DNA from 2 places in the Secundilactobacillus muriivasis genome. Region 2 is predicted to be linked to the other one. Evidence: riboswitches for the same ligand, from Rfam matches in the RefSeq annotation. Region 2 holds a riboswitch; the other holds the start of a gene.
The links. Region 2 has a riboswitch for thiamine pyrophosphate ahead of cytX (putative hydroxymethylpyrimidine transporter CytX). Riboswitches for the same ligand answer to the same signal wherever they lie in the genome.
Positions count from the first base shown of each region.

Region 1: another riboswitch for thiamine pyrophosphate. It lies ahead of ACYVR3_RS00465 (ECF transporter S component); the one in region 2 lies ahead of cytX (putative hydroxymethylpyrimidine transporter CytX).

Region 1 covers NZ_BAABMI010000003.1:63,237-79,140, forward strand. The annotation lists gene ACYVR3_RS00450 (CDP-glycerol glycerophosphotransferase family protein) at 1-261, shown strand, start outside; gene ACYVR3_RS00455 (peptide chain release factor 3) at 423-1,991, shown strand; gene ACYVR3_RS00460 (YkoF family thiamine/hydroxymethylpyrimidine-binding protein) at 2,561-3,163, opposite strand; gene ACYVR3_RS00465 (ECF transporter S component) at 3,176-3,793, opposite strand; TPP riboswitch at 3,887-3,976, opposite strand; gene ACYVR3_RS00470 (C69 family dipeptidase) at 4,162-5,583, opposite strand; gene ACYVR3_RS00475 (FAD-dependent oxidoreductase) at 5,910-7,247, shown strand; gene ACYVR3_RS00480 (cation-translocating P-type ATPase) at 7,436-10,087, shown strand; gene ACYVR3_RS00485 (MucBP domain-containing protein) at 10,164-11,219, opposite strand; gene ACYVR3_RS00490 (ATP-dependent Clp protease ATP-binding subunit) at 12,295-14,553, opposite strand; gene ACYVR3_RS00495 (class I SAM-dependent methyltransferase) at 14,873-15,622, shown strand; gene ACYVR3_RS00500 (hypothetical protein) at 15,701-15,892, shown strand.
Region 2 covers NZ_BAABMI010000056.1:2,123-18,026, forward strand. The annotation lists gene ACYVR3_RS12400 (class I SAM-dependent methyltransferase) at 138-1,328, shown strand; gene ACYVR3_RS12405 (ABC transporter ATP-binding protein/permease) at 1,754-4,081, opposite strand; gene ACYVR3_RS12410 (putative metal homeostasis protein) at 4,617-4,724, opposite strand; gene rpsN (30S ribosomal protein S14) at 4,737-5,006, opposite strand; partial or broken gene ACYVR3_RS12420 (metal ABC transporter solute-binding protein) at 5,225-6,119, shown strand; gene ACYVR3_RS12425 (TIGR00266 family protein) at 6,188-6,898, shown strand; TPP riboswitch at 7,301-7,401, shown strand; gene cytX (putative hydroxymethylpyrimidine transporter CytX) at 7,486-8,670, shown strand; gene thiW (energy coupling factor transporter S component ThiW) at 8,699-9,196, shown strand; gene ACYVR3_RS12440 (DUF2975 domain-containing protein) at 9,699-10,148, shown strand; gene ACYVR3_RS12445 (FAD:protein FMN transferase) at 10,212-11,156, opposite strand; gene metE (5-methyltetrahydropteroyltriglutamate--homocysteine S-methyltransferase) at 11,270-13,522, opposite strand; gene eutC (ethanolamine ammonia-lyase subunit EutC) at 13,678-14,487, opposite strand; gene ACYVR3_RS12460 (ethanolamine ammonia-lyase subunit EutB) at 14,484-15,863, opposite strand; gene ACYVR3_RS12465 (ethanolamine ammonia-lyase reactivating factor EutA) at 15,885-15,904, opposite strand, start outside.

The sequences.
Region 1 (15,904 bases), on a different contig from region 2:
TTGTTCTATCCGTACGATTACCACTTGTACAAGGACGAATTGCGGGGCTTCTACCTGAACTACGAAAAGGACCTTCCAGGCGCCATTGCCAACAACGAGACCGAACTACTCGCTGGGGTGGCAGATTGCTTGAAGCAGCCTGATATGAGTAATGATAAGCAGTTTATGAAGTTCTACGACCGGTTCTGTGCGATCGATGATGGGCTAAGTTCCCTGAAGGTCGTCAACTACGTCGTGCACCAAATTGAAAAGAACGGTTAATGATACCGTAGTGAGATCCCAATGGTTAGTTGTTGATGACCAGTGGGATTTTTCGCTGTTACGTCGGTTAGTTTCTTACGGCGGTTAGCGACAAGCGATGGTTAATCGTGTTATACTAAAAAATAGCGTGATTTTGAACGATAGGTGAAAGGAACAACGATATGACATTATCCCAAGACGTCGCAACACGGCGCACATTTGCAATTATTTCTCACCCTGATGCTGGGAAAACCACCATTACCGAACAGTTATTGCTGTTTGGGGGCGTAGTTCGTCAAGCCGGAACGGTTAAGGCGAAGAAGAGTGGTAATTTTGCTAAATCCGATTGGATGGAAATTGAACAAAAACGTGGGATCTCGGTAACGAGTTCCGTGATGCAGTTTGACTACGAGGGGAAACGGATCAACATTCTGGACACCCCCGGACACGAAGATTTTTCTGAAGATACGTACCGGACGTTGATGGCCGTTGATTCAGCCGTCATGGTCATCGACTCTGCTAAGGGGATCGAACCCCAAACCAAAAAGCTGTTCCAAATCTGTAAGATGCGGGGCATTCCGATTTTTACCTTCATGAACAAGTTAGACCGTGATGGTCGCGATCCGTTGGACTTGATCGCCGAATTGGAAGAAGTTTTGGGCATCGAAGGTTACCCAATGAACTGGCCAATTGGGATGGGTAAGGAATTGAAGGGCTTGTACGACCGTTACCATAAACGGGTGGCCTTATTCCGGGCTGATTCTGATGAAACCACGTATTTGCCATTAGACGAAAATGGGGATATCAGCGATGATCAACCATTGAAGACCAACTCGTGGTACCAAGATGCGCGGGACAACATCGAGTTGATCGAAGACGCTGGAAACCAGTTTGACATGGATAAGATCGCCAGTGGGGATCAAACGCCAGTCTTCTTTGGGTCCGCTTTGGCGAACTTTGGGGTCAAGACGTTCTTGGAAACGTACCTCCAATTTGCGCCACAACCAGCAGCCCACCATACCCAAGAAGATGATGACGTTGAACCAACTGATGACCAGTTCTCAGGGTTTGTCTTCAAGATTCAAGCCAACATGGATCCGAAGCACCGTGACCGGATCGCCTTTGTGCGAATCTGTTCTGGGATGTTCAAACACGGGATGGATGTGACGTTGGGTCGGACGGGTAAAACCATGCGGCTATCCAACGTGACCCAGTTTATGGCGGACACCCGTGAAAACGTGGATACCGCCGTGGCAGGGGATATTATCGGCCTCTACGATACCGGTAACTACCAAATCGGTGATACGATCTACACTGGTAAGCACAAGCTTCAATTTGAAAAGTTACCACAATTTACGCCAGAACTGTTTGTGCGGGTCTCAGCGAAGAACGTGATGAAGCAAAAATCGTTCCACAAGGGAATCCAACAACTGGTTCAAGAAGGGGCCATTCAACTGTACACCTCTTATACGACCGGGGATTACATCCTTGGGGCCGTTGGGCAACTTCAATTTGAAGTGTTCCAGTTCCGGATGAAGAACGAATACAACTCGGACGTTGTCATGGAACCAATGGGCCACAAGATTGCTCGCTGGATCGATCCAGAACAACTGGACGAACGGATGTCATCAAGCCGAAACTTACTGGTCAAGGACTTGAACGAGGAACCACTGTTCTTGTTTGAAAACCAGTTTGCGGAACGTTGGTTTAAGGATAAGTATCCGGACGTGACGTTGACGGCGAAGTTGTAGTTTATCGATAGCTAATAGTTAAAAACGTGATCTGAAAGTCGATGATTGACTTTTAGATCACGTTTTTTGTTGTCGCTTGTGTCCAGCGTAAATGTGCGGAGCGAGACGGGTTGAGAGCGTAATGTAAGGGCACTCCGGTGAAAGCGCCCGGGTCTGGCGGTTTTATCGAAGTGCCCTTACATGCAGCTCTCAGTCTCGCGCAGCACCATTCGGCGTGGTGGCCAGAAAGCGCGTGGTTGACAAGTTTCTATAACTTCAGGAACCCTGGAAATAACAGTTTAAGTGGCGCCGAATTTTGTAGCCTCAACGAGCGCTTTTCAATGCGGCTTTGGTGAGCGAAGCGATGACAAACAGCCTACACCCAAATCGCACCCAAATCGCACCCAAATCGCACCCAAATCGCACCCAAATCGCACCCAAATCGCACCCAACACTTACGCTGGACATAAACGACAACAAAAAACGCAACAGGCATATGAACTAGCACTCGAAAATAAGCCGTCAGAGTTGAAAGTTATCAGCCTGTTACGTTTTTGTTGTTTATTGATAAATCACGCATTAGTGAAGCACTACTTGAGCGAAGGGCTATTCACCGAAATTGTGGCTTCAAGAACGTAGTGGCGAATGTGCTCATGCGCATAGGCCAAGGCATCATTGAAGTACTTGAACAGTTGATCAACCGTTCCGGTTAATTCAGTGGCGTAGTGCATGCTGGTGGGGTTGAGGCCTTGTTCTTTGGCAAGATCAACGATGGCGCCGATTTCGTTCATATAATCGTTATCACCAAAGGCGTAAAACGAGTATTTGCAATGAACGTTAAAGTTTTGAACTTGGCTTGCATCAACTAGGTCAACCACCTCAGCGTTCAAATAACGGTCAGCGTCGACGTCGCCGGGACACCCTTTGGAAAAGGTGAGTTCAAATACTTCGTGGACGTTTTCGCGATAAGAAAGCTGAGTCGCCGCTTTGACCACGTTGATCACGTTTTGTTGATTACCGCGGTATGTCGTACTGAATAGGTCAGTCTTGGACCAGACGGGTAGGGATTGCTGATTTAATTGATTAATTGCGGTTGTGATGATATCGACAAATTGGTCGCTCATCGGATAAATGCTAAGTTTGCAGCCGGTAATATCAATGGAACCGTCTAAATTACAAAGTGGTGCTGTCATTGGGAATACCTCCTAAACGTGTGCGCTAACTTGATCGACTTTGAGAACGTGAGCCCGCTTTAAAATGCGGTGAATCAATGTGACCAACCCAACTGAGAAAACAAGGTTGGAAACGAGGCGAGTTAAAAATAGAGCGGCCAACATTGGCAATGAGAACTTAATGTAGCCGTGAATAAAGAGTGCTGAAGCGAAGGTAATGATCGTCGAAAGAATGGCGGCAACGGTCAGTGATCGAACGTCAAAACGCCGGTATTTGAAACTTGCGAATCCCAGCTCGCTCCCCACACCTTGGAAAAAGCCTGCAACAAGGGCGATAATGCCGAATTGGCCGCCCGCAAAGCTTTCGACCAGAGCCCCAATCATTTCGCTTAACAGTGGTGCGCCTGGCAGTCGAACGATCATGTAGGCAAGTGGCCCACCCATGCACCATAGGCCAAAGAGAATTTCCCCAACAAACTGGCCCAAGCCAAGCGGGGTTAGGATGGCATAAACTAAGGTGTAGATCCAATCGGAAACCACAAACATGAGGCCGACAAAAATTGAAATAATTGCAACGGTGATGACATCTCGCAGATGCCAGTGAAATTGATGTTGAATCGTAATCATCTCCTTAAAGTTATCAGCGAACAAAAAAACAGCCCGCGATTAAAAATCGAGGCTGTTTGAGCAATTGAAACGGTTTCATCCATGATTAATCAACTAAAATAAGCTTATCGTTAGACGGTCGGTTTCAAGAGAACTCCCTTCGCTGGTATTAACCAGATCAGGTTCAGCGGGTGTAATCTCAGCACAACGGCACCCCGATTCTTGATTAAGTCTAGCGTACGAGGAAACCGGTTAAATGTCAAACAAAATTATGATTAATTCGATTAACGTCCGGTTATTTGGCCGATATAGTGAGGTTGATGGTTCAATAGTAAGGATAATCACGTCACTTGACGATAACTCAAAAACACCAGCATTCGCTGATTCCACGAATGCTGGTGTTTAGTCGTTCATTATAAATTCACATCCATATTAAACGTTAGCTTCGACAACGTTAAGCCTTGTTCGAATAACTGGTTGATCAATTGCGTCGTGCGTTCCTGAGTAGCGTCAGCAATCGCGCGATTTTGGGCTGTTAAATAAGCAGTCAATTCCGCGCCATCTAATTGCTTAGCTGCAGTATCCGTCGCCGCAACGTGAGCGGTGAAAGCCTGCTTTGAAGCGGTCAGAAAATCGATATCTGGTTGAATAAATTCAGCGTAGTGGGATTCAACCAAGACGGATAATTTCCGGTACAGCCAGTAGGCACTGACGTTATCGGCGTGCAGTGGCGTTGCGCTGTAGGTTGGGGCGGTGTCCGTTGCATTTGCAAAGAATGGAACAAACGGACTAAAGGCTGGAACGCCTAAACAAAGCCACATGATGGCCGACTGAGCAGCTGGCACGTCATTCCGGAGTTGAAGGACGTGGGAATTTTGGGTCCGGTTCATCGCAATTGGCCGGAACTTTGTTTTGAGCGCTTGTGGGCCGCGTCCCAGTGGATCATAGTCGGTTTCATTGTAGTGGGAGCCCAAGATAGCTGATACGTCATCAACGCTAATTTTACGGTTTGCATGGCAGATGAAGGGCAGGTCGGATGAATCGGGTTCCTGATGCACATCGGGAGTTAAATACCGTTGGCCGTACCAGACACGTGGGGTGTTGTAGTGGCGGTCCTTTTCGGTATCCGTTCCGAAAATTCGACGGAAGTTCCAAGTTGTTGGGTCCGGATTCAAGTGGTGCTCACTGACGAAGTCTTGAATGCCAGCTGACCACATAAATTGGTCAGGATCATCGAAATCTACGTTTTGAATGGCAACTTGATTGGCCGTCACAACGTAGGCATCGTCCGGAATGCGTTGGGCAACCCAGTGATGACCGGTAACGATTTCCATGTACCAAGCTTCATCGTGGTCGGCAAATAAAACGGCGTTGCCTTCAGGGGAACCGTATTGCTTGATCAAGTCACCAAGTACGCTAACGCCGTGGCGCGCAGATGTGATAACGGGAAGGACCATTGTTGGCATCGTGTCTTCAGCAAGACCATCCGGAACTAATGGATCAAAGGCCAGTGCTTTAGGGTTACCGTAAACACTTTCTGTGGCGCTCATAGCAACGTTATTAGCGTTAATGCCACTTTCTTCGTACAGGCCCTTTTCAGCGACTTCAACGTTGGGGGTTGCTTGGTAAGCCACACCGTTTTCAGGTAATGGGGCTTCAAAACCGTTTTGAGTCGATTTTAGAATTTCGTGTCGATCGTGAACCGCCTCATGCATGTAAAATCGTTGTGGCGTGAGGGGGTAAAAGGTATCGTCATTTCGGGCGATCATGACGGAACCATCGATACTAGCGGCTTTCCCAACTAGAATCGAGGTACAGGCTGAATGTGGTTGCATAACAAAACTTCCTTTATCGTTAAATTAACTCCTATGATAGCGTAGTTGCGTGAAAATTTGTGAAGAATTAGAAAAAATAAATCAGTGTTTGTCAGAAAAGCGCAAGCCAGTTACAAAGATTGCTTGCTCACTGAAAACTCGGTACACTTCAAGATTCTTGTGTCTCGAAGTAGTTATACCAATTGATTCAAACGCATTTACAACCGGGAAAAACTCGGGTAAAACAGTTTCACTTGTGAAAACGTTGACAAGTGATGATGGTTGTGTAAAATATAGTTGTGAACAAGTTAACGTTATAACCTGCACCCACATAGGAGGAATTTTTCATGAAAGTTGTTGTCATTGGTTGTACTCACGCTGGTACCTTTGCGACGAAACAAATTTTAGCGGAACATCCGGATGCGGACGTGACCGTTTACGAACGAAATGACGTGATTTCGTTCCTGTCTTGTGGCATCGCACTTTACCTTGGTGGTCAAGTGAAGGATCCACAGGGGCTGTTCTACTCGAGTCCGGAAGAGTTAGCTAAGTTAGGGGCCAACGTTCAGATGCAACATAACGTGAAGAACGTGGATAATGGCACGCACACCGTGACGGTTGAAGACTTGGCAACTGGTGAGACCAGTGTGCAACATTATGATAAATTAGTGATGACGACTGGCTCATGGCCAGTGGTACCACCAATTCCTGGAATCGACAGTGACCGGGTATTGCTGTGCAAGAATTGGGCGCACGCACAAGCATTATTCAAACAAGCCGCAAGTGCTAAACGAATTGCCGTGATTGGTGCCGGCTACATTGGGGCAGAATTAGCCGAAGCCTACTCGCTTGATGGTCATGAAGTGACCTTAATCGACGCGCAAGAACGGGTGATGCCCAAGTACTTCGATGCCAGTTTTACGGATAAAATTGAAGCCGATTACGAAGCGCACGGGGTTAAATTAGCGTTGAATCAAAAGGTGCAATCCTTTGAAACGAACGGTCAGGAAGTGACGATCAAGACCGATAAAGAAACGGTTACGGTTGACTTAGCAGTGCTTTGCATTGGCTTCCGGCCAAACACGGAACTCTTAAAGGGCAAGGTCACGATGGCCGAAAACGGGGCAATTATCACCAACGATTACATGCAAAGTTCAGATCCAGACATTTTTGCTGCGGGTGATAGTGCAGCAGTTCACTACAACCCAACGGGTAAAAATGCGTATATTCCATTGGCAACTAATGCCGTTCGACAAGGCATCTTGGTTGGCAAGAACTTAGTAAAACCGACGACCCGTTACATGGGTACGCAATCCTCATCTGGTTTGGCACTTTACGGCGTTTCAATTTGTTCAACTGGCTTAACCTATGAAGCCGCCCACGCTCAAGGCATTGAAGCTAAGCAGGTCATTATGGAAGATAATTATCGGCCAGAGTTTATGCCAACCACGTTACCCGTTCAAATGTCATTGGTTTATGATCCAGCAACCCGCCGAATCTTAGGGGGCGCACTGATGAGTAAGTACGATATTTCACAGTCAGCTAACTTATTGTCGGTTTGCATCCAAAACCATAACACGATCGATGACCTAGCAATGGTGGACATGCTGTTCCAACCAAACTTTGACCGACCATTTAATTACTTGAATATTTTAGCGCAAGCAGCACAAGCCCAAGAGGCTTAGTTGCTTAAAAGCCTTACCTGACAATTGCGTTAGGTAAGGTTTTTTGATTTTGGTCACAAAAAAATCATGAAAAATTCTAATGGTAATCATAATATTTAATGTAAAATACGATACACTAGTAGTAGAAATACAATCTCATTTCACTATCTGATGATTTTTAATAGTGAATTAGGAAAGGACTGCTCGAGATGACAATGACGACTGCAACCCAAAGCCGGCAACAACTTGCCGAACAGTTAAAGACGGATCTATCCCGCGGCCTGACCAAAGAAATGGTGATGCAGCGGCAACAACTTGGCCGAAATGAACTTCAGGAAGAAAAGCCGCCTTCGCTACTTCAAAAAATCTGGAGGCATGTGTCAGACGTCGCCTCGTTGGTTCTTTTGTTTGCAGTGGTGTTATCAACGTATCTCGCGATTGCGGTGAACGGTGGTTGGACGAAACCAATTGTGATTGGTGCCATTTTAGCATTGAACATTGTAATTGGAATGTTTCAAGAACACAGTGCCGAAAAATCACTCTCTGCGCTCAAAAAACTGAACGTTCATGAAGTTACGGTGATTCGTGATGGTCAGGCGCAAGTGATTAGCGCGACCGAACTCGTCGTTGGTGACCTTGTTCAACTCCGAGGTGGTAATCAAATTCCAGCGGATGGCCGATTAGTCGAAGCAGTTGCGCTTCAACTAGATGAAGCGATTCTAACCGGTGAAAGTGAACCCGTGAAGAAAACTGCGGACGCGTTACCGAAGCAGGCACCCGAGTTGGGCGATCGGCGAAATGAAGTCTTTTCTGGAACCGGGGTTGCCCAAGGAACTGGCTTAATGGTAGTGACCGCGATTGGGATGGCGACCGAACTTGGCGCCATTGCCGGTATGTTGAACCGAACGAAGAGCCGGATGACACCGTTACAAAAGCGACTCAATCAACTGTCCAGTCGGTTAACTGGGGTGGCAATCGTGGGTGGCATTGCCATCTTTATCTTGGGGGTCTTTTTCCAGGGTGAGCCACTGACGGACGCGTTGATGATTGGGGTCTCGTTGGCAGTTGCGGCGGTGCCAGAAACATTACCAATTATTGTCACGATTAGTCTGGCCCATGGGGTAACTGCGATGGCGAAACAACACGCAATTATGCGCCGGGTTGATGCGGTTGAAACGATCGGTGGCGTGAATGTGATTTGTTCGGATAAAACGGGAACGTTGACCCAAAACCAGATGACCGTTACGGATTACTGGTTAGCCGGTCAACCACAGGCGATTCAGGTGAAGAAGATGGCGTTAGCGGATGAGAATTTAGCCTTGATGCGCTTAATGGGATTGGCAACCAACGCCACTCGTGAAACTGTCGATGGCGAAGTTGTTGAAGTTGGTGACTCAACTGAATTAGCAATCGTTCGCTGGTTGGCTAAATTTGATCAATCCCGGGCGCAATTTGAGACTGACTATCCTCGAGTAGCCGAGGATCCGTTTAACTCAACCAAGAAAACGATGGCGACCCTTCATCGGATGCCAGATGGGCGGTATTTGTTAATCGTTAAAGGCGCAATTGATCATTTACCAGTTACGCAAACGGAGGCCCAACGGGCGGTAACCATGCGAATTCATGATCAGTTTGCGCAAAGGGCATTGCGCGTGTTGGCGGTGGGGTACCGAATCTTTGATGACCGACCGACTGAATCGATTGAAGCGTTACAAAGTGACCTTCAACTGAGCGGTTTGATTGGCATGATCGATCCGCCAAGGGATGCGGCGATCGTTGCGGTCCGGCAAGCTGCTGATGCCGGCATTCGTACGGTGATGATTACGGGTGACCATCTGGAAACCGCTAAGGCAATTGCGAAACAAATTGGCATTTTAAAACCAACGGATCAGGTGCTGACAGGGGCTTCTTTGCGAACATTAAGCGATGAAGAGTTAACGCAGCGAATCGCAGACGTCAGTGTTTATGCCCGGGTATCGCCGGAAGACAAGATTAGAATCGTGACCGCTTGGCAAAGTCAAGGCGCAACGGTCGCCATGACGGGGGACGGGGTGAACGATGCACCGGCGCTGAAGGCTGCGGATGTTGGTGTTGCCATGGGCATCACGGGTACCGAAGTTTCGAAAAATGCCAGTGACATGATCTTGACTGATGATAATTTCGAAACGATTGTTGCGGCGATTGCGACTGGCCGGGCCGTTTATCAAAATATCTTAAAAGCCGTTGAATTTTTAATCGGTGTTAACTTTGCCCAAATCTTCTTGATGATTACGGCAGTGATGATTGGGTGGGGCGCACCGTTGATTGCGGAACAGTTATTGGTGATCAACGTGCTCGCTGATGGGATTCCGGGATTCTATCTCAGTCGAGAACCCGCTGAAGCACAGACGATGCAACGACCACCAATTTCACGCCAAACGAGTATTTTTGCGGATGGGATGACACGTCGGGTGGCGGTTCGGACAACAACGTTTATTATTTTGACGTTGGGCATCTACGGCCTCGGCCGGTTCGGTTTAGCAAATAACGATCCAATGATTGGGTCGACGATGCTCTTCTTCACGTTAGCACTGGGATCAATGATCGATATTTATCCGATTAAGACTCGTCAACCGCTAACTTGGCAGTCGATTCGAGGAAATCATGCGTTGAACGTAGGGGTTTGCTTGGCCGCAGCCTTCGTCGTTGCAATCGCGATTATCCCTGGCTTACGCGAACTATTTTCAGTAACGACCATGCCGATGTTGAACTGGGTGATCGTTGGGGTGGCAATCTTTATTCCAAGTTGTGTCCTGGAGATTGCAAAACGTATTCGGTTAAAGCGACAAGATGTGCCACAGATGCTGATGTCGAGTGATTGATATTAGTTAGGTACTCTAAAAAGGTCCCATGGCTCCCAAAATTGGGAAGCCATGGGACCTTTTTCAATTGACGATGTTAATCAGCGGTGGTTGGTTGATGTTTTAGTCGAACGTAGTGAGCCGGAATGATCCAATCGTGAGTTAAGCGATACCACATAATGCCAGCGGGATCTTCTAGTTGACCGGTGATCGTTACGGGCGTGTTATGGGCTAGCTCGCCGATAATCAGACCATTTGGTGCATCGTAGTAGGAAACCGACTCGTTTGCAACGAAATCGATGCGTCCCTCAAAGTGAACGGCATCAAACTGTGGCTCAGCAGGAATGTCGTCATCATTATCGATTGGTGTTTGTGCTGGGCGGTCGGTGATTACGATTTTATCATTCAAAATCCATTGGGGACCACCGAGGTTGTACCAAACATCACCGTTCGTTAACGTCACCTTCATAAAAGCCCGCCAAACGGAATGGCTGGGAAATTCGTACGGATGGCGCTTGCCCGCAGGTGTGTAATAAATTGGCGTTGACTGATTCAACTCTAGGTAGTAGTTGACCCGCTGGACAGATTGCCAATTGGCCTGCCGAAGTAGGGCAATCAAAACTTGAGGTTGATCGGTAAAGTGACCGGTCAATGGTCGGCTAGCTTTAATCATCCGATACCCTTCAATTTTAGGTGTTTTGAAGAGAAAGGGGACGTTTAGTGGGCCGGAGAGTAGTTTTGGCACGGCAACGAGTCGCCCAGTATCGTAGTCGATGGGATAAAGAATCGCCGGATGGCCAAGCTTTTTAATAAAATGCAGGGTCATGATATGGTAGGGCGCGTCAAAAGTCGTGGTAAAGCCCTGAATATCTGCGAGCAAGTAATCATCAAATTGACGAAATTCTAAATGCAACGGTTCGCCCAGTTGGCCATTTAACCACTCCGGATCACTAAGGGCGGTGCCGGCCTCGTCAACGTAGCCAATCAAGACGACAGCGTTGGTCGTATTCACATTAGGGGTTGAAGGGGCAGCGTAGAATTCAGCTTGAGCTGGCACGTCGTTTTTAGTGGCTGGTTCCGCTTCCATTGGTGCGTTCGGTTGAGCGTCACTATCGTTACCAAATAGGCGCCGTAGCTGTTCTAAAAAAGTCATTCACACCCCTCCTCACTTAGTTTTAATTCTAGTATACCGCATGATGGCGAGAAATTAATAGCAGTTTGTGAGGTTTGTTTGGCATTTTTTCTTATGCGTGTTTGAACTGTCGTTTGTGTCCAGCGACAACATTCTTCTGTTTAGCTTGTGAAGTGCGGTGATTTGCGTGGACTTACGATTCCGGTAAGCGGCTAGGTTCCTGCTGTGGGGCCGGCCTGAGCCAAAGGGCGGTCTCAGACCTCAAATGTAAGCCTCGCCAAACCCCGTGCGAGTCTTACATTTGTCCCCGATAATTAGCGGTTGTTGGAAGACCGTCAACAACCACCAATTATCGCGACACAGCATCCACCTAGCCGCTTACCGAAATCTTACGTTGGCGCAATTCGGCACTATTGTAGACCATCTCAAGTGCTTAACTGGACATCTTGCGGCGATATCGTAATAACATTAACGTTGATTTGACAAACGCAGAATTGATCAGCGGTACCGTTCCATAATTGCGATGGATAAGCATCAATACCGCTTAATGCCAACGCAACGGTATTAAGTTCACGCAAACATGACGTACAACCGGCAGATTTAGCACTGCGCAATCGTTGATTCATTACGGTTACTGAACATTGACCACGATTATTTTCGCGTGTTGGGTTATCGTTCAACGTTGTCATCACGCAGTTTCGTCAGCTTCAGAATGTGACAATCAGATGTTCTGGTCAACTACAGCGCACCATGTAGCGGGAGGTGGAGGCGCGCGAGGCTCAGCAGTGTCGGTATGACTTAAGCAGTCGTAGTCCGTGGGGTTCGGACTGCGAGTACTTTAGTCATACGCGGGTCCGGAGAGATCCGGCACGGAAGTGGTCTTCTTCCGTTCCTAGCTCGTAGGCCCGCCACTGCGTTCCAGCCTCGCATAGCGCCGGAGCCTCCCGCGGCATCCTTCCACAATGTAATCCATGATTAACGCGCAAACGAAGCCAAATTTCACAAACTCCACAAACAAAAAGCACGTACCCGCAAAGCAGGCACGCGCTTTAATGATAAGCGTCTCACAGAACGCTAATTGTTAATCATTTTTAGGCTAATCATCGGAAGCAGTTGAAGCCGATTCTGGTGGTGCAGCCGGTGCTTCTTCTGCAAGGGTGATTTCGCCGTTTTCAATCTTAGCGACAAGGTTCTTAACGTCGGCATGATCAAGATAGTAGTCAGCGATTCGGTCTTCGATCTGTTCTTGGATGACCCGACGAAGTGGTCGAGCGCCCATGGCTGGATCGTAGCCTAAATCAACAAGTTTGTCTTCGACTGGTGCCGTCACGTGAACGTGCAACCCTTGGGTAGCTAACATAGCGTTCACATCATCGATCATCAAATCAACGATCTTCGTCAAGTTGGACTTGGTGAGGGCGTTAAATTCAACGATGTCATCAAACCGGTTTAAGAATTCTGGCTTGAAGTAGTTGGTTAATTGATCCAAAACAGAGTGGGTCTTGCCACTTGCTTCAGCACCGAACCCGACGTTGGCTTCAACATCACCAGTCCCAGCATTAGAGGTCATGATGATGATGGTATCCTTAAAGGAAACGGTTCGGCCTTGAGAATCGGTCAAACGACCATCGTCTAGAATTTGAAGGAACATGTGCATGACGTCTGGGTGCGCCTTTTCAACTTCGTCTAGTAGGACAAGGCTGTATGGATGACGCCGAACTTGTTCTGTCAATTGACCGGCTTCTTCGTAGCCAACGTAGCCAGGAGGTGACCCGATCAATTTTGCCACTGAATGTGGTTCCATATATTCGGACATGTCAAACCGAATCATGGCTTCCTTGGAGCCGAAGAGTTCACGCGCTAATTGCTTAGCGAGCTCGGTCTTACCAACCCCGGTAGGACCAACGAATAGGAACGAGCCGATTGGTCGACCAGTGCCGTTCAAACCAATTCGGTTCCGACGAATGGCACGAGAAACTTTATCAACCGCTTCGTCTTGACCAATGACGTGGGACTTCAATTGCCCACCAAGGTCGCGGAGCTGTTCTTGTTCTTTGTTTTGAAGTTCGCCAACTGGGATACCAGTTTTTTCTTCCACGATTTGTTGCATATCCGCTTCGGTGACCTTTGGTTGTTCGTCAGAAGACGATGCCGTTTGGGAACTCTTCGCGTTTTCAAGTTTCGTCACTTGATCACGGTAGTAGGCGGCTTTTTCGTAGTCTTCCTGCTTTAAGGCAGCTTGCTTTTGATCTTCAGCAGCTTTGATCTTATCATCGATGGTTTTAGGATCGACAACGTTGATCGTCAAATTCTTCTTTGAGCCAGCTTCGTCCAAAAGGTCGATAGCCTTGTCAGGTAAGAATCGGTCTTGAATGTAACGATCAGATAATTTGACCGCTGCTTCAATGGCGTCATCAGTATATTGAACGTGGTGGTAGTCTTCGTACTTCTTTTGAATGCCCTTCAAAATTTGAATGGCTTCTTCAGAGGAAGGTTCGTTAACCGTTACGGGTTGAAGACGACGGGCGAGGGCTTGATCCTTTTCAATATCACGGTATTCATTTAAAGTTGTTGCCCCAACGAGTTGGAATTCACCACGAGCAAGAGCTGGTTTCAAAACGTTACCAGCATCCATGCCACCTTCGGCATTACCAGCACCCACGATTTCGTGAATTTCGTCAATGAACAGGATAATGTTTGGGTTCTTTTGAACCTCTTCCATTAACTGTTGCATCCGTTGTTCAAATTGACCACGAATCCCAGTTCCTTGAACCAGAGAAACGACGTCAAAGCGGATAATCTTTTTATTGATCAGTTTTTGAGGAACGTCACCCGAAACGATCTTTTGGGCTAAGCCTTCGACAACGGCCGTTTTACCGACCCCAGCTTCACCGATTAAGACGGGATTGTTCTTCGTGCGTCGGTTCAAGATTTCGATGACCCGAGCGATTTCCTTATCACGACCGATCACGGGGTCGATTTTACCTTGGCTTGCAAGTTCAGTGAGATCGAGGCCATATTGACCGAGGAGTCCGCCGCCCTTGTTACCTTGGCCATTGTTGTTACCGCCCCTTGGGCCATTAGGCTGAGTAGGGGGAACTTGTTGTTGATAGCCCTGTTGACCATTGTTCAGATTACCATTTTGGATGGATCTGAAAATATCATCAAGGCTGTTAAAACCAAATGGGTCTTGTGCCATACGTGCACCTCCGTTTCCAGAATTAGGGTTGTTAGATTGCTGATTTTTCAGCAATTGATAGCAATTTTGACATAAATCAACTTGCTGTCGCTCTCCATTAACGTTTAGGTAGAGATGAATTGTCGCTTCGCGTTGATGACAGTTCTGACAGAGCATATTTTGACTCCTTTCTCATTAAAGTCGTCAGGTCAATTGGTGTTAATTGTTTGACCAATCTTGACCATTGACCATATTATACAATATTCAAGTCGGAACGCAAGCGGTTTGCTCACGTTTTCAAGATAAAATTAGCACGACACTTGTGCGAGTGCTAATTCAAGTAATGTTGTATCGCAATCAGCGTTTCAGTGCAAGGATTTTGATTCAATTCACAAGATTGATTGTTAAAATACGAAGTCATGGGCTACTCTTTCACTTACGATGGCGGTACAATTGATGCACTTCTTTTTGAAGTCACTACATAGAAAATGAGATGATGTTATTGAAGTGGAATGCACAACTATATGACCAGCAACACGATTTTGTGGCCGCTTACGGTAAGGGGTTGTTGACGTTTATTCCGCAACAACCGAACCAAGCGATTTTAGACCTTGGCTGCGGGACTGGCGGACTAACGGCACAGTTAACCCAATTAGGTCATCGGGTACTGGGAATCGACAGCTCAGCAAGTATGATTGCCGAAGCGAAACGGACGCACCCCAAGGCTGAGTATCAGGTCCAAAACGCGCTCAAGATGGCCTACCAAAACGAATGGGACGTGGTATTTTCAAATGCCGTCTTTCACTGGATCCCCAACCATCAGTTGCTCATGAATCAAATCGCGCGGGCGCTAAAACCAAATGGCGTACTCGTTTGTGAGTTTGGCGCTGCTGGCAATATTGCCACCATTGAACGTGGCTTTGATGCGGCGCTACAACGCGTTGGTGGTCGGTATCAGTCAAGGTTTAATTTTGCAACTGCTGAGGCGTTCGGCAATGAGGTTGAGCATGCTGGAATGACGATCGAACAGGTTGAAACCTATGATCGACCAACGCCATTGAAGGGTGGCGAAGCCGGATTAGCCAACTGGGCCCGGCAATTCTTTGCCAGTGATTTGGCACGCTATAATAACCAGCAACAAACTGAAATTTTAACGGCGATGGCGGATTACGTTCGACCAACACTCTGGGATGGCCAGCAGTGGGTCGCTGATTACCGGCGACTAAGGTGTGTCGCTCACCGATAACGGGATAAAAGTTGGGTGAACGGGCAACTTTTTGTTAAACTAGAACAGCAGACTAATGATGAAAGGGGGAGATGACGAGTGGCAACTGATTATACAGCACTAATGATGCAACTTAAAAATGGTGAAATCGAAACGTTCACCGTTGAGCCGACTGATTTTATGACGTTTCAAACCGCCTACATGGCTTTTGAATTCCGAAAACGCATCATTGGTAAGGCTGAAAAAAACGGGACCGTGATTTATCATTATGATCACGACCAAACACAATAAATTTAGTGATGT
Region 2 (15,904 bases):
CAAGTGATGTTGATTGACAAATCACCGATATGCTTGTATTGTAATCAGTTAGTTAGCTAACAGTGTCGGCTAAGTTGACACTGTTCAGTAAACGTTTTACGTTAATTAGGAAATTGGAATGAGAGAAGGCAGAAGTGGTGTTAGAAAAAACGGTTTATCGGCAATTACTGAGTCGGGCATTTGACATTCCCGTTACAGTAACCTATTGGGATGGTAAGTTAGAAGCTTATGGTGAAGGCGAACCGGTTGTTCAAATTAAGATCAACAAGGAAATTCCGTTGAAAGAAATGACGGATAAGCCAACCTTAGTTTTAGGCGAAGCTTACATGAAGGGCGACATTGAAATTGACGGTTCAATTCAAGAGCTCGTTGCGTCAGCCTATCGTCAAGCAGGGAGTTTTTTGAAGCAAAACTCATTCTTGAAGCACTTGCCAAAGATGTCTCACTCTGAAAAATCTAGCCAAAAAGACATTCAAAGCCATTACGATATCGGTAACGACTTCTACGAAATGTGGCTTGATGACACAATGACTTACTCATGTGCCTACTTTGAACACGATGACGATACGTTGGAACAAGCGCAATTGAACAAGGTCCACCACATCTTGAACAAGTTGCACCCAGAATCTGGCAAGCGGTTGTTGGATATTGGGAGTGGCTGGGGCACCCTGTTGTTCATCGCCGCTGAAGAATACGGCTTGAACGCTACCGGGGTAACGTTGAGTCAAGAACAATACGATTACACGAAACAACAAATTAAGGAACGCCACCTTGAAGGTAAAGTTGACGTTTTACTAGAAGACTACCGTGAAGTGGACGATCAATTTGATTACGTCACTTCCGTTGGGATGTTCGAACACGTTGGGAAGGAAAACCTTGGGTTATACTTCCAAAAAGTGGCCGACTTCTTGGTACCAGAAGGTCGCGCGTTAATTCACGGAATCACTGGCCAACACGAAGGCGCTGGGGTGGATCCATTTATTATCAAATACATCTTCCCAGGTGGCTACATTCCTAACGTTTCTGAAAACTTGAAGCACATCATGGACGCTAAGTTACAGTTCTCTGACATCGAACCACTCCGTCGTCACTACCAAAAGACGTTGGAAATGTGGTATGCCAACTACGAAACTGTCCGTGAACAAGTGATTGCCAAGTACGGCAAGGAATTTGACCGCATGTGGTCACTTTACCTGCAAGCTTGCGCCGCTTCATTTGAGGCCGGCAACATTGACGTTATTCAATACTCATTGGTTAAAGCACCAAGTGGTACTGGTTTGCCAATGACGCGGGATTACGTTTACGAAGAAGATAAGGTTAAAGCTTAAGTATTATGAATCGCTCTCTGATTGAGGGCGATTTTTTTGTGCAGTGTGCGGAGCGAGGCGGTCAGAAGGCGGCGTGTAACGGGCTCTAAGGTAAACTACCGGTTTTTGGTAGTTTGGCTTAGAGCCCGTTACACATAGCCTTTTGCCTCGCGCAGCACCATTCGGCGTGGTGGCCAGAAAACGCGTGGTTGACAAGTTTTTACAACTTTAGGAACCCTGGGAATAACAGTTGAAGTGGCGCCGAATTTCGTAGTCTGAGAACGCCAGCCTTTATGCGACTTTGGCGAGCGAAGCGATGACAAACAGCCTACACCACAATCGCGTTTAATACTTAAGCTAGCCGTAATTGGCAGCGCAAAAAACACCATCACCCGGGAAATAACAGGTGATGGTGTTTTTATCATTAGTTGAAAAAGTTAACGCAATTATTCCGTCCGTAAAGCAGTCGCAGCATCCTTCTTAGACGCCATTCGTGCCGGAACGTGACCACCAAGTACGGTGAGCACGGTACTGATAATAATCAGGATAATCGCATGCATTGGGTTCAACTGCGCAACGTTACTCAAGTCGGTCATGCCTTTCAGCACGGCGTTGATTGGGAAGGTTGCCAGCCATGCAATCACGATCCCGATGACCCCAGAGGCGACCCCGAGGATCGTTGTTTCGGCATCAAACACCCGGGTAATATCGCGTTTCCGGGCACCGAGGGCTTTGAGGACCCCGATTTCCTTAGTCCGTTCCAGAACGGAGGTGTAGGTAATGATACTGATCATGATCATACTCGTGACCAGTGAGATACCAGCGAAGGCCACTAAGACGTAGGTAATCGCGTCCATCAAGCCGCCAGTCAGCTTCGACACGGAGCCGGCCATGTCGGTGTAGATAACCTTATCAGCCTTGGATTTGCCTTTGTTGTAGGCGTCTAGGTATGAGAGAACCTTATCCTTAGCCTTGAAGTTGTTGGGGTAAATTAAGATGCTAGAAGGTGTTTTGGAACCGCCTAAGTAGCTGATGAGTTGTTCTTTGGCGGCGCTTGAATCAACCGTTGCGCCAGTCAGAACGTTACGGGAACTAGCCTTTTGCGCCTTCACAATGTCTGAAGTCGCGTTTTGATCGACAAGTTCCTTTGTTAAGCGATCGCTGTAGGCAAATCCAGGGGAGAGGATGCCTTCCTCGTTAGCGGATTTGACCCGCAGAACACCGACCACGTGGAGCGTCTTATTGGCGCTATTCTTGTACATTGAAGCGTAATTGGTGTTTGGCAAGAACATCGTTGCCCGTTGGGTGTAGTAGGCGTTGTTGGAAACCGTCTTGAAGGTTGTGCCAACGATCTTGTTGAAGTTTAACTTTTGACCGTCTTTAACGGTGTAGCCAAGGTTCTTCAACGCGTTGATGTTGGTTGAATTATCCTTATTCACGATCAACACGACGTCAGTTGCCTTAGATGGGAAGCTCCCGGAAATCGCTTTATAGTGCTTCTTGAGGAAGCTGACCTTACCGGCGTTGTCGGTTGGGTATGATGAGACGCCGACGCCAGTGCTGCTGGCCATCATGCTACTGTAGTCCACGCCGTTAGCCTTACTTTGGTCGGTGTTAGAGAGTTGAACGGGTTTGATTTTGCCGTTCACATCGCGTAACAGGTTCATGCCGGTCGTGTAGGTATAGCCAATGTTTTTCCCGTATTTGGGATTCAAATCATTCACGTAATTGAGGTACTTTTGGGTTAATTTGTTGGTGTGTTGCGCCTTATCTGAATCGCTGATTTTAGCTACCACGGTGTTGTCCTTAGAGAAGTGTTCCTTCTTGTTGGCCATGCCCGTTTGTGAGGTGGCATTTTGCGAAATCGTGACCGGATATTGCGCCAAGGTGTTCGACTGTGTTTTGTCGATTTGGCGTTGGAAGCCGTTGGATAACGCCAAAACGATTGCGATGCCGATGATCCCGATGCTGGAGGCAAAGGCGGTCAGGAACGTTCGGCCCTTTTTCGTTCGAATGTTGTTGAAGGAGAGTTTGAGAGCGGTGGTGAAATGCATCTTGGTCTTCTTCAATTCAAACTGATCGGTACTTTCAGCTTCGTTGTATGGGTTAGAATCCTTTTGAATCTTCCCGTCCGCAAATTCAATGATTCGGTCCGCGTACTGGTGCGCCAAATCTGGGTTATGAGTAACCATGATGACGAGGCGCTCTTTAGAGAGTTCCTTGATCAATTCCATGATTTCAACGCTGGTGACGGTGTCTAACGCGCCGGTTGGTTCGTCACAGAGTAAAATTTCGGGGTCGTTGGCAATTGCCCGTGCGATGGCGACCCGTTGCATTTGCCCGCCAGAGAGTTGGTTAGGCTTCTTGTGCATATGATCGCCCAAACCAACCCGTTTAAGAGCGGCGATGGCCTTTTCTTTCTTTTCGGCAGCGGGGACACCACTTAACGTCATCCCTAATTCAACGTTGTCAATGATGCCGAGGTGCCCGATCAGGTTGTAGCTTTGGAAGATAAAGCCAACTGAGTTGTTCCGGTAGGCGTCCCAGTCAGAAGCACTAAACTTCTTGGTCGATTTCCCTTTAATAATCAAATCGCCGGAATCGTAAACGTCCAGCCCGCCAATGCCGTTCAGCATCGTGGTCTTCCCGGACCCACTAGGGCCAAGAATCGCGACAAATTCCTGCTTCCGAAAGGCAACGGAAACGTCGTCTAAGGCTTTGGTGACGGTGTCGCCAACTTCGTAGTATTTTTTAATATGTTGTAGTTCAAGCATGTTTTGTAGCCCCCGTTCTTAGGGGTTATTATACGGTAGTACAGAGAGTGGAGCAAGGCGTTCAGAGAGCGGAGCCTAAGGGGCTTCAGCCAGAAACTCCGGGTTTTGGAGTTTGTGGCTGAAGCCCCTTAGGTGCAGCTCTCTACCTTGCGGAACTCATTTCGGCGCAGTTGCCAAAAAGCAGTACCGTCAGCAAACTTCACAATATAATCGATCACGGACCAACAAAAGCTCAATTGGCGCCGAAAATAAGTAATAGCAATGTGCGTCGCCAGTACCACTATAAAGTAATGCAGCTCCCAATTTTTGGGGATTTGTGGTAGGCGGGACTTAGGTACAGGCCTCACGGTAAACAGCTAATCAACACCTTACCCCAAACCATCACCCAGGAAATACGCCACCACCAACAAAACCCAACCCACAAAAAAAATCACCATCCCAAACCGCCGCGGGCAGTCCAGAATAGTGATCATTAAAACGGGTTATTCAAATTCGCCACACCAGCGAACTTTAAAGTTAAGTGAATGATGAAACGTTACTTTTTCCGCTTTGCGTCCCGAATAATCTTCATCGCGCGTTTGCGGGTCTTCAAACTGGAACTCTTAAGTCGGCGGTAAGCACTAGCTAAATCAGTTTTTTCCATCGAGATAACCTCCTACCAGCTGGCTTTACGAACCCCAGGAATTTGGCCCAAGTGAGCGTACATTCTGAAGTTCAGACGAGACATCCCAAATTGGCGCATGTAGCCACGGGGGCGACCATCTAAACGGTCACGGTTCCGCAGCCGGTTAGGGTTGGAATCCTTAGGCAGGCGAGCCAATGCGGCGTAATCGCCCTTAGCCTTTAGTTCCTGACGTAGCTCAGCGTACTGAGCGATAAGCTGTTGTTGCCGGTTAAACTTAGCAATCTTTGATTTTTTTGCCATAACTACTCCTTTGACGTTAACAAGTGAAATGATTAGAAACAACCACTTAAATGAGCCACTTACAATTTGTCAAGAAACTTAATATAGCAGATTAAAGTGCATTTGGCGACTAATTTGACTCAAAAATATGTAAAACGTAAAAATTACTATTTACATCGCCGACTGAATTCGTTATTATTTAAATCGTTATCATTACGATTTGAGAGAAGGAGTTTGTTATTTTGAGAAAAGAATGGGTAAAGTTAAGTGGGTTGTTGATTGCAGTAGTCGTGATTGGACTTGGCATGAGCGGCTGTGGCCAGCAAAGCAAGTCAGCAACGAACAAGCAACTTAATGTTGTTACCAGCACCGACTTTTATGGTGAAGCGGCGCGGGCGGTCCTAGGCAATAAAGGGACGGTAACGTCGGTGATCAATAACCCGGCCACGGATCCGCACGACTACGAACCCACACCAGCAGTTGCTAAGAAGGTGCATCAAGCTGACGTGGTGGTTGCGAATGGCGTGGGATACGATAGCTGGATGACGAAGCTGACGGCTGATGGTGACTCAAGTCGCGTTATTCGCGTTGGTGAGGATCTGATGAACAAGCAAAACGGGGATAATCCGCATTTGTGGTACCAACCGGAAACGATGCCGAAGTTAGTGACGGCATTGGCAGCTAAATATGCAAAGAAACAGCCGCAAAACAAACGGTATTTTGAAAAAAATGCCAAGGCTTACGTGAAATCACGCCAGCCCATTACCCGGGAAATTGCTAAGATCAAGCAGACTGTAGCGCATACGGGTAACCGGAACGTCTACGTCAGTGAACCAGTTTTCGACTACGCACTGACTGCGATGGGCTTTAAAGTTGCAAACCATGAGTTTGAAGAAGCCATTGAAAATGAAAGTGATCCATCACCAAAATCGATTGCGGCCATGCAGGCGGGGATTAAGTCACGCAAAGTTGCCGTTTTTGTTTAAAACTGTCACCAACTTAGTTAAGCTGGCTAAACAGCACAACGTGCCGGTGTTGCCCGTAACTGAAACGTTACCTAAGGGCAAGACGTACCGGACTTGGTTGCTGAGCGAGTACCAAGCATTAGCTAAGTTGCTTGCTGCCGATAATTAACGTGGTCAACACCCCTGATGTCCGGTTATAATAAAGCCAGAAGTCACACTAAATTGGGGGATAAGCAGATGGACTACACAATTACCGAAGGGGCAACGTTTCCACTGGTCAACTTGACGTTAGCGCAAAATGAGACAGTTCAAATCGAATCGGGTTCAATGGTGTATCACGATGGACGGGTCAGTCTTGAAGGGTCCATGAATAGCAACGGTAAGAAGGGGTTTGGCGGTTTGATGAGTGCCATCGGCCGTTCCGTGACGAGCGGTGAAAGCTTCTTTATTACCCGGGCAATTGGTCAGGCAAACGGTGCGCAGTTAGCGATTGCGCCGAAAACGCCGGGTGCGATTAAGGCGATTCAATTGGATAGCGCGCATCAATGGCGGTTGAACACCGGGGCATTTTTAGCCGGTAGCGATGGCACCACGTATTCGATGACCCGTCAAAAAATCGGTGGCGCCATCTTTGGTGGAACGGGTGGACTGTTTGTGATGGAAACCGCTGGTGCAGGAGAAATGCTGATCAACGCTTACGGTGACATTCAACTGTTACACGTGACGCCGGGCGCACCGCTAGTTGTGGATAACGACCACGTGATTGCTTGGTCGAGTACGTTGGATTACGAAATTAAACCAGCATCTGGATTAGTTGGCTTTACGACTGGCGAAGGACTGGTGAATGCCTTTACCGGGACGGGTGACGTTTATATTCAAACCCGGAACTTGCGTGGCTTGGCGGAGTTGTTGAAGCCGATGATGCCGAGTGGTGGGAATAGTAACTAGGGTTAAATGAGAATTAGAAGGCGGCACTAACATCGCGGTTGGCTATCAAACGTGGTGTTGGGGTCGTTTTTAGGTTGAGGGTCTTTTTTGATTGGTTGTGGCGCTTGGCGGGTCGTTACTGTTACGTAGCCGAAACGTGCTAAAAAATCGCAGGTCCCGGCTATATAAGCAGGATAACAGCATGAACCTCAAAGAGTGGGGGACTATTACAGTTTGATGATGTTACATAGCCGAAACGTGCTAAAAATCGCAGGCCCCGGCCATATAAGCAGGATAATACCACGAACCCCAAAGGGCGGGGTTCATGGCATTATCCTACTTATATTCTGGGGCCTAACCGCGATTTTTAGCACTCTTGCATTTTTCCCCCTCACCCCTTAAACTTACTTATCAGAGACAGAAAATAAACACTAGGGGTGCCACTTTTGGCTGAGATGGGCGTTGCCCGATCCCTCGGAACCTGTTAAGTTAGTGCTTGCGAAGGAAAGTGTTGAAATCATCGGGATCATTAAATGATGGCCTTTCGTGCACAATGTTCATTGTCGCGATGGGCTTTTTTTGTCGAAAAAGAGTGGAGGTTGTTTAGATTGGGAAACACGAAGTTAAGCGGACTGTTCCTGTTATGGATCGGTGCGGCAATTTCGATTGCTGAAATCGTGACGGGGACGTTGATTGCACCGCTGGGGTGGCAAGTTGGGTTAATGGCAATTATTCTCGGCCATGTGATTGGCTGTTTTGTTTTCTTGCTGCCAGCGGGGTATTTATCAGCCCAACAGAACCGAACAGCAATTAAGGCAACGAAAACGGTGTTCGGTGAAGCCGGGGTCACGCTGTTTTCACTACTAAATGCCGTGCAGTTACTCGGCTGGACCGCAGTCATGATCGTTAATGCGCAATTAGCGATGAATGGCATTGCCAAATCACTGTTTCACTACCAATCCGTGATAGTGATGTCAGTGATTGTTGCGGTGATGATCATCATCTGGTTGCTGATGAACCACAATTGGTTGTTTAAAATCAACAACGTCATCGTGGTGTTGCTGGCGATTGGGATGGTACTGATTCTATTCACGATTATCGGTGAGGGTCGGTTGAAAGCCGGCGCCAACTTAGCGCCCATTAGCTTTGGGAGTGCCGTTGAATTGAATGTCACCATGGCCTTATCGTGGTTGCCGTTGATCGGTGACTACACGCAACACACCGACCGGCCGTTTAAGACCAGTTTGGCTAGTGTGAGTGGGTACTTCGTTGGGAGTATCGCAATGTTTGCATTGGGGCTATTCACGGTGATTTTGACGGGGCAATCCGATTTCACAACGGTCTTATCGCACTCCAGCATGGGGCTAGTGGCACTGCTGATCATTGTGTTTTCAACGGTTACAACGACCTTCATGGACGCCTACTCAGCAGCGACGAACGTGGCAAACTTAGTTAAGACGAAGCGGGTCAACTTGATCGCCATCGTCATCACGGTGCTGGGCTTACTGATTGCACTGTTCGTTTCGATGGCGTACTACCAGAACTTCCTGTACGCGATTGGCGCGGTCTTCACACCGTTATTTGCGATTCTATTCGTCAGTGTGTTTTGGATGCATCAACGGTTATCGATCACACTTAACTTTGTGTGGTGGGTGATTGGCGTTGTGGGCTATTCTTGGTTACAGCGGTTGGACTTTTTCTTGGGCACAACATTCTTCTTGTTGCTCGTGCTCAGTATCGGGGTGTATTTGACGAGCCTAGTTGCGCCGAAATACCCACTAATTGAAGATTAACTAACGTTGGTGTAAGGGAGCGAAGACGATGACAAAACGGGTTTATTATATGACCATGACGTCGATTCTGGTGGCATTGGGCGTCATTGGTGGTAGTTTTTTCGAGTTTACGGTGGGCGTGGCTAAAGTGGCGCCGATGCAGCATCTGATCAACTTGATCTCTGGGGCACTACTGGGTCCTTGGTGGGCGTTAGCGCAGGCGTTTTTGACGTCGTTGATTCGTAACATCATGGGAACCGGGACGATTTTAGCCTTCCCGGGAAGCATGTTTGGCGCGTTTTTGAGTGGGTTGATGTTTCGTTACACCAAAAAATTAATTGGCGCCGTGTTCGGTGAACTGATTGGAACGGGGATTATCGGCGCCATCGCGGCGTACCCAATTGCCAGCTGGTTGTTAGGCACTAAGGGCGCGCTGTGGCTGTTTGTGCCAAGCTTCTTCTTGAGTGCATTGGTTGGCGTTGTGATTGGGTATGCGTTGCTGAAGAGTATTTGGAAGACTGTGATTGTGCCGCAGATGAAGAAGTAGAGAGTGGAGAAGGGCGGTTAGAAGGTGGTGTATAAGGGGAGAAAGGCGAAAGCCCTGGGCTTGGGGCTTTTGCCTTTCTCCCCTTATATGCAACCTTCTGCCCATCGGAACTCGTTTCGGCATGGTGGCCTAAAAGCGGTAACGCCTAAAAATCAGCCGAAGCTCCCCGGGCTTGGGAGGTTTGTCTGGCCCGCCTTACACGCAGCTCTCTGCCCATCGGAACTCGTTTCGGCACGGTGGCCTAAAAACGGTAACGCCTAAAAATCAGCCGAAGCTCCCCGGGTTTGAGAAAGGTTTGTCTGCCTCGCCTTACGTGCAGCTCTCTGCCCTTTGGAACTCGTTTCGGCACGGTGGCCTAAAAGCGTCGTCACGCCACCCAACTCGGTTTCCACAAATATCTCATTCAAGTTACCTTTAAATTAAGTTTCCATCAAATCCACCATTTACCAGCTGATACCATGCTAAACTAGACATACTCTGTGAAAAAAGGACGGTCAAAAGCATGGGACAAACACGTGCGTTAAGATTCGGGCTGGTTGGTATCGTTGGCAGTTTAATCGGTTTGAGCACTTGGCTCGGCATCCGGTTATACGCCTCGATCCATTACGCGCCCGTTATTTTGACGATTACTGGCGTTGCGGTTGTAGTGGCGTTGGGCTTACTACTATACGTGGCTTATTGGTTAAATCGAATTTTAAACTATATTGATATGAACGTTGCGTTCTCGGAAGCGTCACTTGAGGCGCTACAGAAGATTAAAACCGCTGTGCTGCGGATGAGCGTGGTGTTGAGTACCACACTGATTGCGTTTTATCAGGCGTCGGCGTTGAGCGGTTCATTTGGTATTTTGATCGTTGGCATGGGCTTTGTTGTCGTGCCGTTTGCGGTCTACGTTTTTTGTTCCGTATTGGAAAAATTGTTAGAACGGGCCATTGAAACCACTGGCCTATGAGCATCAAAAAAAGCGTTCCGGATCATCTCAAATTGAGATCATCTGGAACGCTTTTTTGTGACGTTAAATCAAATGGTAAGCCTCATCAGTTAACTGGAACCGGTCCGTTAAACCAGAGGTGATAGCAACTTTAAAGTCGCGTGTCACGAAAATGGCTTCTAAACCGGGCTGCTTTTCAATCAACGGAATGCCGTTTTCAATGTCTTGATAGAAGCCCTCAGTCGTCCAAATATCGCCGTCGATCGAGTCATCGCTAACAATGGTGACGCTGGCGAGGTCGTTTTTGATGGGATAGCCGGTCTTCGAATCAAACATGTGGTGGTAGTTATGACCGTTAATGACCAAGAACCGTTCGTAGATGCCAGAGGTCACAATGGATTTGGCCGTTGTGGTCAGGACACCCAAGGCAACGTTGCGCTTTTGAACCGGGTTTTGAACGCCGATCCGCCAGAGGCCGTTGGGGTGTACGCTGTTGCCAACCAGTAAAATGTTACCACCGAGGTCGATGATCCCGGTTTGGACGCCGCGGCTCTCCCACAACGCCCGAATCGCGTCGGCAATGTAGCCCTTCGCAATGGCGCCAAGGTCGATTTCCATGCCTGATTTGGTGAGAAATACCGAGTGTTGGGCATCATCGAGCTTGATGTCATCGGGGTTGATCAGTTTAAGTCGTTCCTGAATATCAGCGTCGGCTGGTAAGTTGGCACCGTCAAAGCCAATCTTCCAAAGCTTGACCAGCGGCCCGATAGCGGTGTTAAAACCTAACCGCCACTGACTGACTTCAACCGCCCGTTTGATGAGTTGGTAGACGATGTCAGAAACCGTCACCGCGTGCTGGCCAGCAGCGTGATTGACCGACATCACTTCTGATTCGGTACGGTTCACGGTTAAAAGATCTTCATAGTGCTTGATGAGGTCGTTTCCCGCATCAAGATCCACCTCAGTCGCTGGTTCGTTGACGGAGAGGTTAATGGCGGTGCCGAGCCCGTAGTACGTTTTATGGAGCATAAGTCAAAGTCACGCCTTTCGTGGTTAAATGCAGAGTATATCTCGATGTTAGGCGCAAATCGGTGAGCCGTCAAGCGAGATATTTGTGGGTGTTGATTGATAACCGAACACGGTTAGTTAAGCGTTTGCCGAACATGTTCGGTTGCGGCAACCATTCGCTGTAAACTCCGAGTTACGGCCACTTCCGGCAGGGTTTTAAGCCCGCAATCGGGATTGATCCAGATGCCGTTGTCCGGGAGTGTATCGTGAATTTGGCGAATTTTGGTTTCAATCGCGGCTTCGGTCGGTAATTTAAACCGGGCCGTATCGAATACGCCAAGGCCAACGGGTGTCTCAAAGTGTTGCGCTTTGAGCGCTGGTAAGAGGTTCGGATCGGTGAACGCCAATGAGAGGACGTCCGCATCCAACTGGTCAAGTTCAGGCAAAATATCGGTGTAATGGCCTTCACAGATGTGAATTTGAACCTGAGTGGTGGGCTTAAGCGTGGCGGTCGCTAACCGAATCACCGGAATCGCCCAATCGAGGTAGTCGGCTTGCCAATCGGCGTGACGGAGTGGTAACCGGGTGCGAAAGGCGGGTTCGTCTAACTGAATAATGGCGATACCGTGCTGTTCGAGGGCGGTGGCTTCGTCTTGTAACGCCAATGCAATCTGGGTAGCACTTGTTTTTAAATCGAGATCTTCACGAGGATAGGCCCAACTAGCGAGGGTCATGGGGCCAGTTAAAACACCCTTGATTGATTTTTCCGTCAGGGTCTGTGCAAAGGTCGTTTCTGCCACGGTAATCGGGTGCTGCCACGCAATGTCACCCCAGATGATTGGTGGCTGAGCACAGTAGGTCCCGAACGACTGGATCCAAGCGTGTTCGGTAAACAAAAAGCCGCTCAATTGGTGGTCGAAGTGGGTAATCATGTCCGTTCGGGTGTATTCGCCGGTCACGAATACGTCTAGGCCGAGCTGTTCTTGAAGGGTGATGCCGTCACGGATGCGCTGCTTCGTGTAGGCGTTGAAGTCTGATTCAGATAAGCTTCCCTGAGCGTAGTCCGCAATGGTTTGCCGGTCTTGTTGATTGGTTGGAAATGAGCCAATCGTTTGGGTGGGTAATGCCGGGAAGTTGAACCGCTGTTGTTGCTGTGGTGCCCGTTGTTGTCGCGATTGTTGCCGCTTCATCGTTGCCGGGACTAGGTTGGTAATTCGTTTCGTAACGGCTGAATCAGGCTGAACGCGTGGCTGATCGAATAGTGCTTGATTAGCTGCGAGTTTAGTGATGTCGGGCGCTTTAAGCAGGGCATCCAAGTCGGCTAATTCCCCCAACTTTTCTTCGGCAAAGGCGAGGTGCTGGCGGGTATTTGCCGGTAACTGGGTTTCGGTCGCTACCGTCACGGGGACGTGCAGTAACGAACACGAGGTGGTTAACGTGAGTCGTTCGGCCGGCAGTGTCTGAAGGCGCGCTAATCGGTCAGCGTAGTTGGTACGCCAGATGTTTTGACCGTTGATGATACCAACGAAAAGCTGCTTGTCATCGGGCAGGGGCTGTTGTTGAAGCAGCGCCCAGTTGTGAGAATCTGGCAGTAAGTCTAAACCCAGGCCATCAATTGGTAACGTTGTGAGGTGCGAATAGGCTTCGCGAACATCGCCGAACGCGGTTTGAACGAGTATCCGCAACGATTCCTTTTGAGAAAGGAGTGGCTGGTAAAGCTGGTCGAATAGGGCGAGGTCTGCCGGTGTTGGCGCCAGCACCAACGCGGGTTCGTCCAACTGAATCCAGTCCGCATCCAGCACCATTAAGCGGCGAAATAGGTCGGCGTAGGCGTTCACGAGATCGATAACGTAATCGGCAGGGGCCCGTTTGCCGGTGAAAGTACTGCATTTAAGTAACGTATACGGGCCAATTAAAACGGGGCGAGCATCGTAGCCGAGGGCCTGCGCATCGCGAAAAGCGTGGGTGAAGCGGGTGCCAACGAGGTGCGGAAAGGTGTAGTCGTCAAATTCCGGAACGTAGTGGTTGTAGTTAGTGTTGAACCAGCGATGCATCCGTAACGGCGTGGCCTGTTGCTGACCGTCATCGATCCCCGCAGCTAACGCGAACGATAATTCTAGTGGTGGTAAATGCAGTTGCCGAAATCGCTCAGGTACGAGGTTAAACAACACGGCCGTATCCAAAAAACGGTCCAGTAATGCGAAATCGTTAACCGGAATCTGATCAATGCCGGCCTCATGAAGCGTTGACCAGTTTTGGTGTTGCAGGTCAGTTGACTGTTGAATCAGTTCTGTGATGCTGATTTGGTGCGATAAGTAGTGGTCAACCATGGTTTTGATTTCCAATTGGCGGCCAATTCGGGGGTACCCGGTAATCGTTGTGGTCATAATATGTAGTGGCTCCTTTTCAATTAGATTAACGTTAGTTTAGCGCATTTGGGACCGACAAAACAGGGTGAGTTGATTAATTCGGCGCAACAAAAAACGGCAACTTAGCATCGCACTAAGTTGTCGTTCGAATAGTTGTTCAGTTCAGATTCCAATCAGGCGTTCAGTGCCAGCCCCGAAGCTCGTTTGGTCAACATTTCTTTGATCAAATCAGCCAGGTAGGCCCCAGCTTCAACCGCTGGCACACCACCAGGATGAATGTTTGAAACAACGGTTCGGCGCGCTTCCGGCATGCCGACAGTTGGTCGGTAAGCGAGGTAGGCACTCATGGATTTAGCAGTTACCAGCCCTGGCCGTTCGCCAATGAGGAGGCAAACTACGTCAGCTTGAGTGGCTTCACCGAGGTAGTCTTCGGTGCCAACTCGGGCAAAGTGGATGAAGGGAATCGGCCCGATGGTGAGGTGATCCAGCGCTAGTCCTTGGGTAATCGCTGGAATGACGTCAGCCACGTTCGCTTCGATAGCGGCCGAACTAAGACCGTCACCAACGGCGATCAAAACCCGCGGATTCGTGGGGTAGAGCGCTTGAACCCGTTTAAGTGTATCGGCTGATAATTGTCGCCCCCGATCCGGTCGGGTCAAATACTCACTTTCGCTTTCACAAACGGACTGAAACGGCACAAAGCCTTGCTGTTCGATAAAACTGGTTGAAACGTCAGTCCAAACAGCGTCCCGAGCAGCGGCGTGGTCAGCACGAAGCCGGAGAACGGAGCGGGTGGTGTAGCGAGTACCAACGCGGCCTAATCCCAATCTTGCGGTCGTACTGGCTTTCAGAAACCGGTAACCGGCTTTGTCTGCTGGATGGTCAACGTTGAGTAGTTGTTGCTGGTCTTGGGCGCGTAAGTCGATAATGGCGCCGGTGTCGTCAGTGGGAAGTGGGGTGATGTTCGGTGCGATAAAGTTCATTTAGCGGCCTCCTTAGTGAGAAAAACGGATGCGTCGCCGGCCTTGCTAGTGAGGTGGCCATCGTGGCTTAGCCCCAGTCGTTCTAGCCAAGCGTCAAATTCGGGAATCGGGCGTAAGTTAAGCAACTCGCGGATGGTGGCCGTTTCTTGGTAGCCGGTGGACTGATAGTTCAACATGACGTCGTCCGCCTGTGGCACGCCCATGATGTAGGTGCAACCGGCGTTGGCGAGTAACATGGCCAAATTTTCAATGTCGTTTTGGTCGGCCTGCATGTGGTTGGTGTAGCAGACGTCGCACCCCATCGCCAGACCACTGAGTTTGCCCATAAAGTGGTCTTCCAAGCCGGCACGCGTAACTTGTTTGGCATCGTAAAGGTATTCGGGTCCGATGAACCCCACAACGGTGTTGACGATGAACGGATCAAAGTGGCGCGCGAACCCGTAACACCGAGCTTCCATCGTCACTTGATCAGCACCAAAGTTCGCTTCAGCGGAAAGTTCGGACCCCTGACCAGTTTCAAAATACATGACGTTCGGTCCGCTATTGTGTAGCCGTTCGTGTCCCAATTGGTTCGCATCTTCAATCAACTGCCGGTTGATCCCGAACGCGGTGTTGGCCTTTTCCGACCCGGCAATCGACTGAAAAATCAGTCCGGCTGGTGCACCCTGTTCGATGGCCTTCATTTGGGTCGTCACGTGGCCGAGCACACAGATCTGGGTGGGAACTTGCCAAGTTTCGCAGAAGTCGTGGAAGGTCGTGAGAATGCGGGTCAAGTTATCAACGGTGTCGTTAACGGGGTTCAAACCAATTACGGCGTCCCCGATGCCCATACTGAGGCCTTCCATGGTTGCGGCCATGATGCCGCGTAGATCATCGGAGGGGTGGTTGGGTTGCAACCGTGATGAGAAGGTCCCGGGACGCCCAATCGTGGTGTTAGCGGTTTTTTCGTTGTGAATTTTTTTAGCCACGCTAATGAGGTCGAGGTTGGTCATTAACTTGCAGACGCCCGCGATCATTTCGGCGGTTAGGCCGCCAGAGATGGCGTGGATCATTGCGTTGTCAGTCGTGGGGGCCAACAGCCATTCACGTAACTGTTCAAGGGTCCAGTTCTGAATTTGTTGAAAGACCGTTGAATCAAGGTCGTCGATGATCAGGCGGGTGACTTCATCCTGATCGTAAGGGACTGCGGGATTTTCATAGACGTCTTTTAACGTCAGCTGAGAAAGAACGATTTTGGCGGCTACGCGTTCGGCCGTGGAATTGGCGGCGATGCCGGCGAGTTGATCCCCGGATTTGACCTCATTTGCTTTTGCGAGGACCTCCTTGACGGTGTTGAAGTTGTAGCGTTGGTTACTTAGGGTAACGGTAAGATTCATGAGCGAGTTCCTCCTCTAAAGTTAGTTGAAAATCAGGGTTT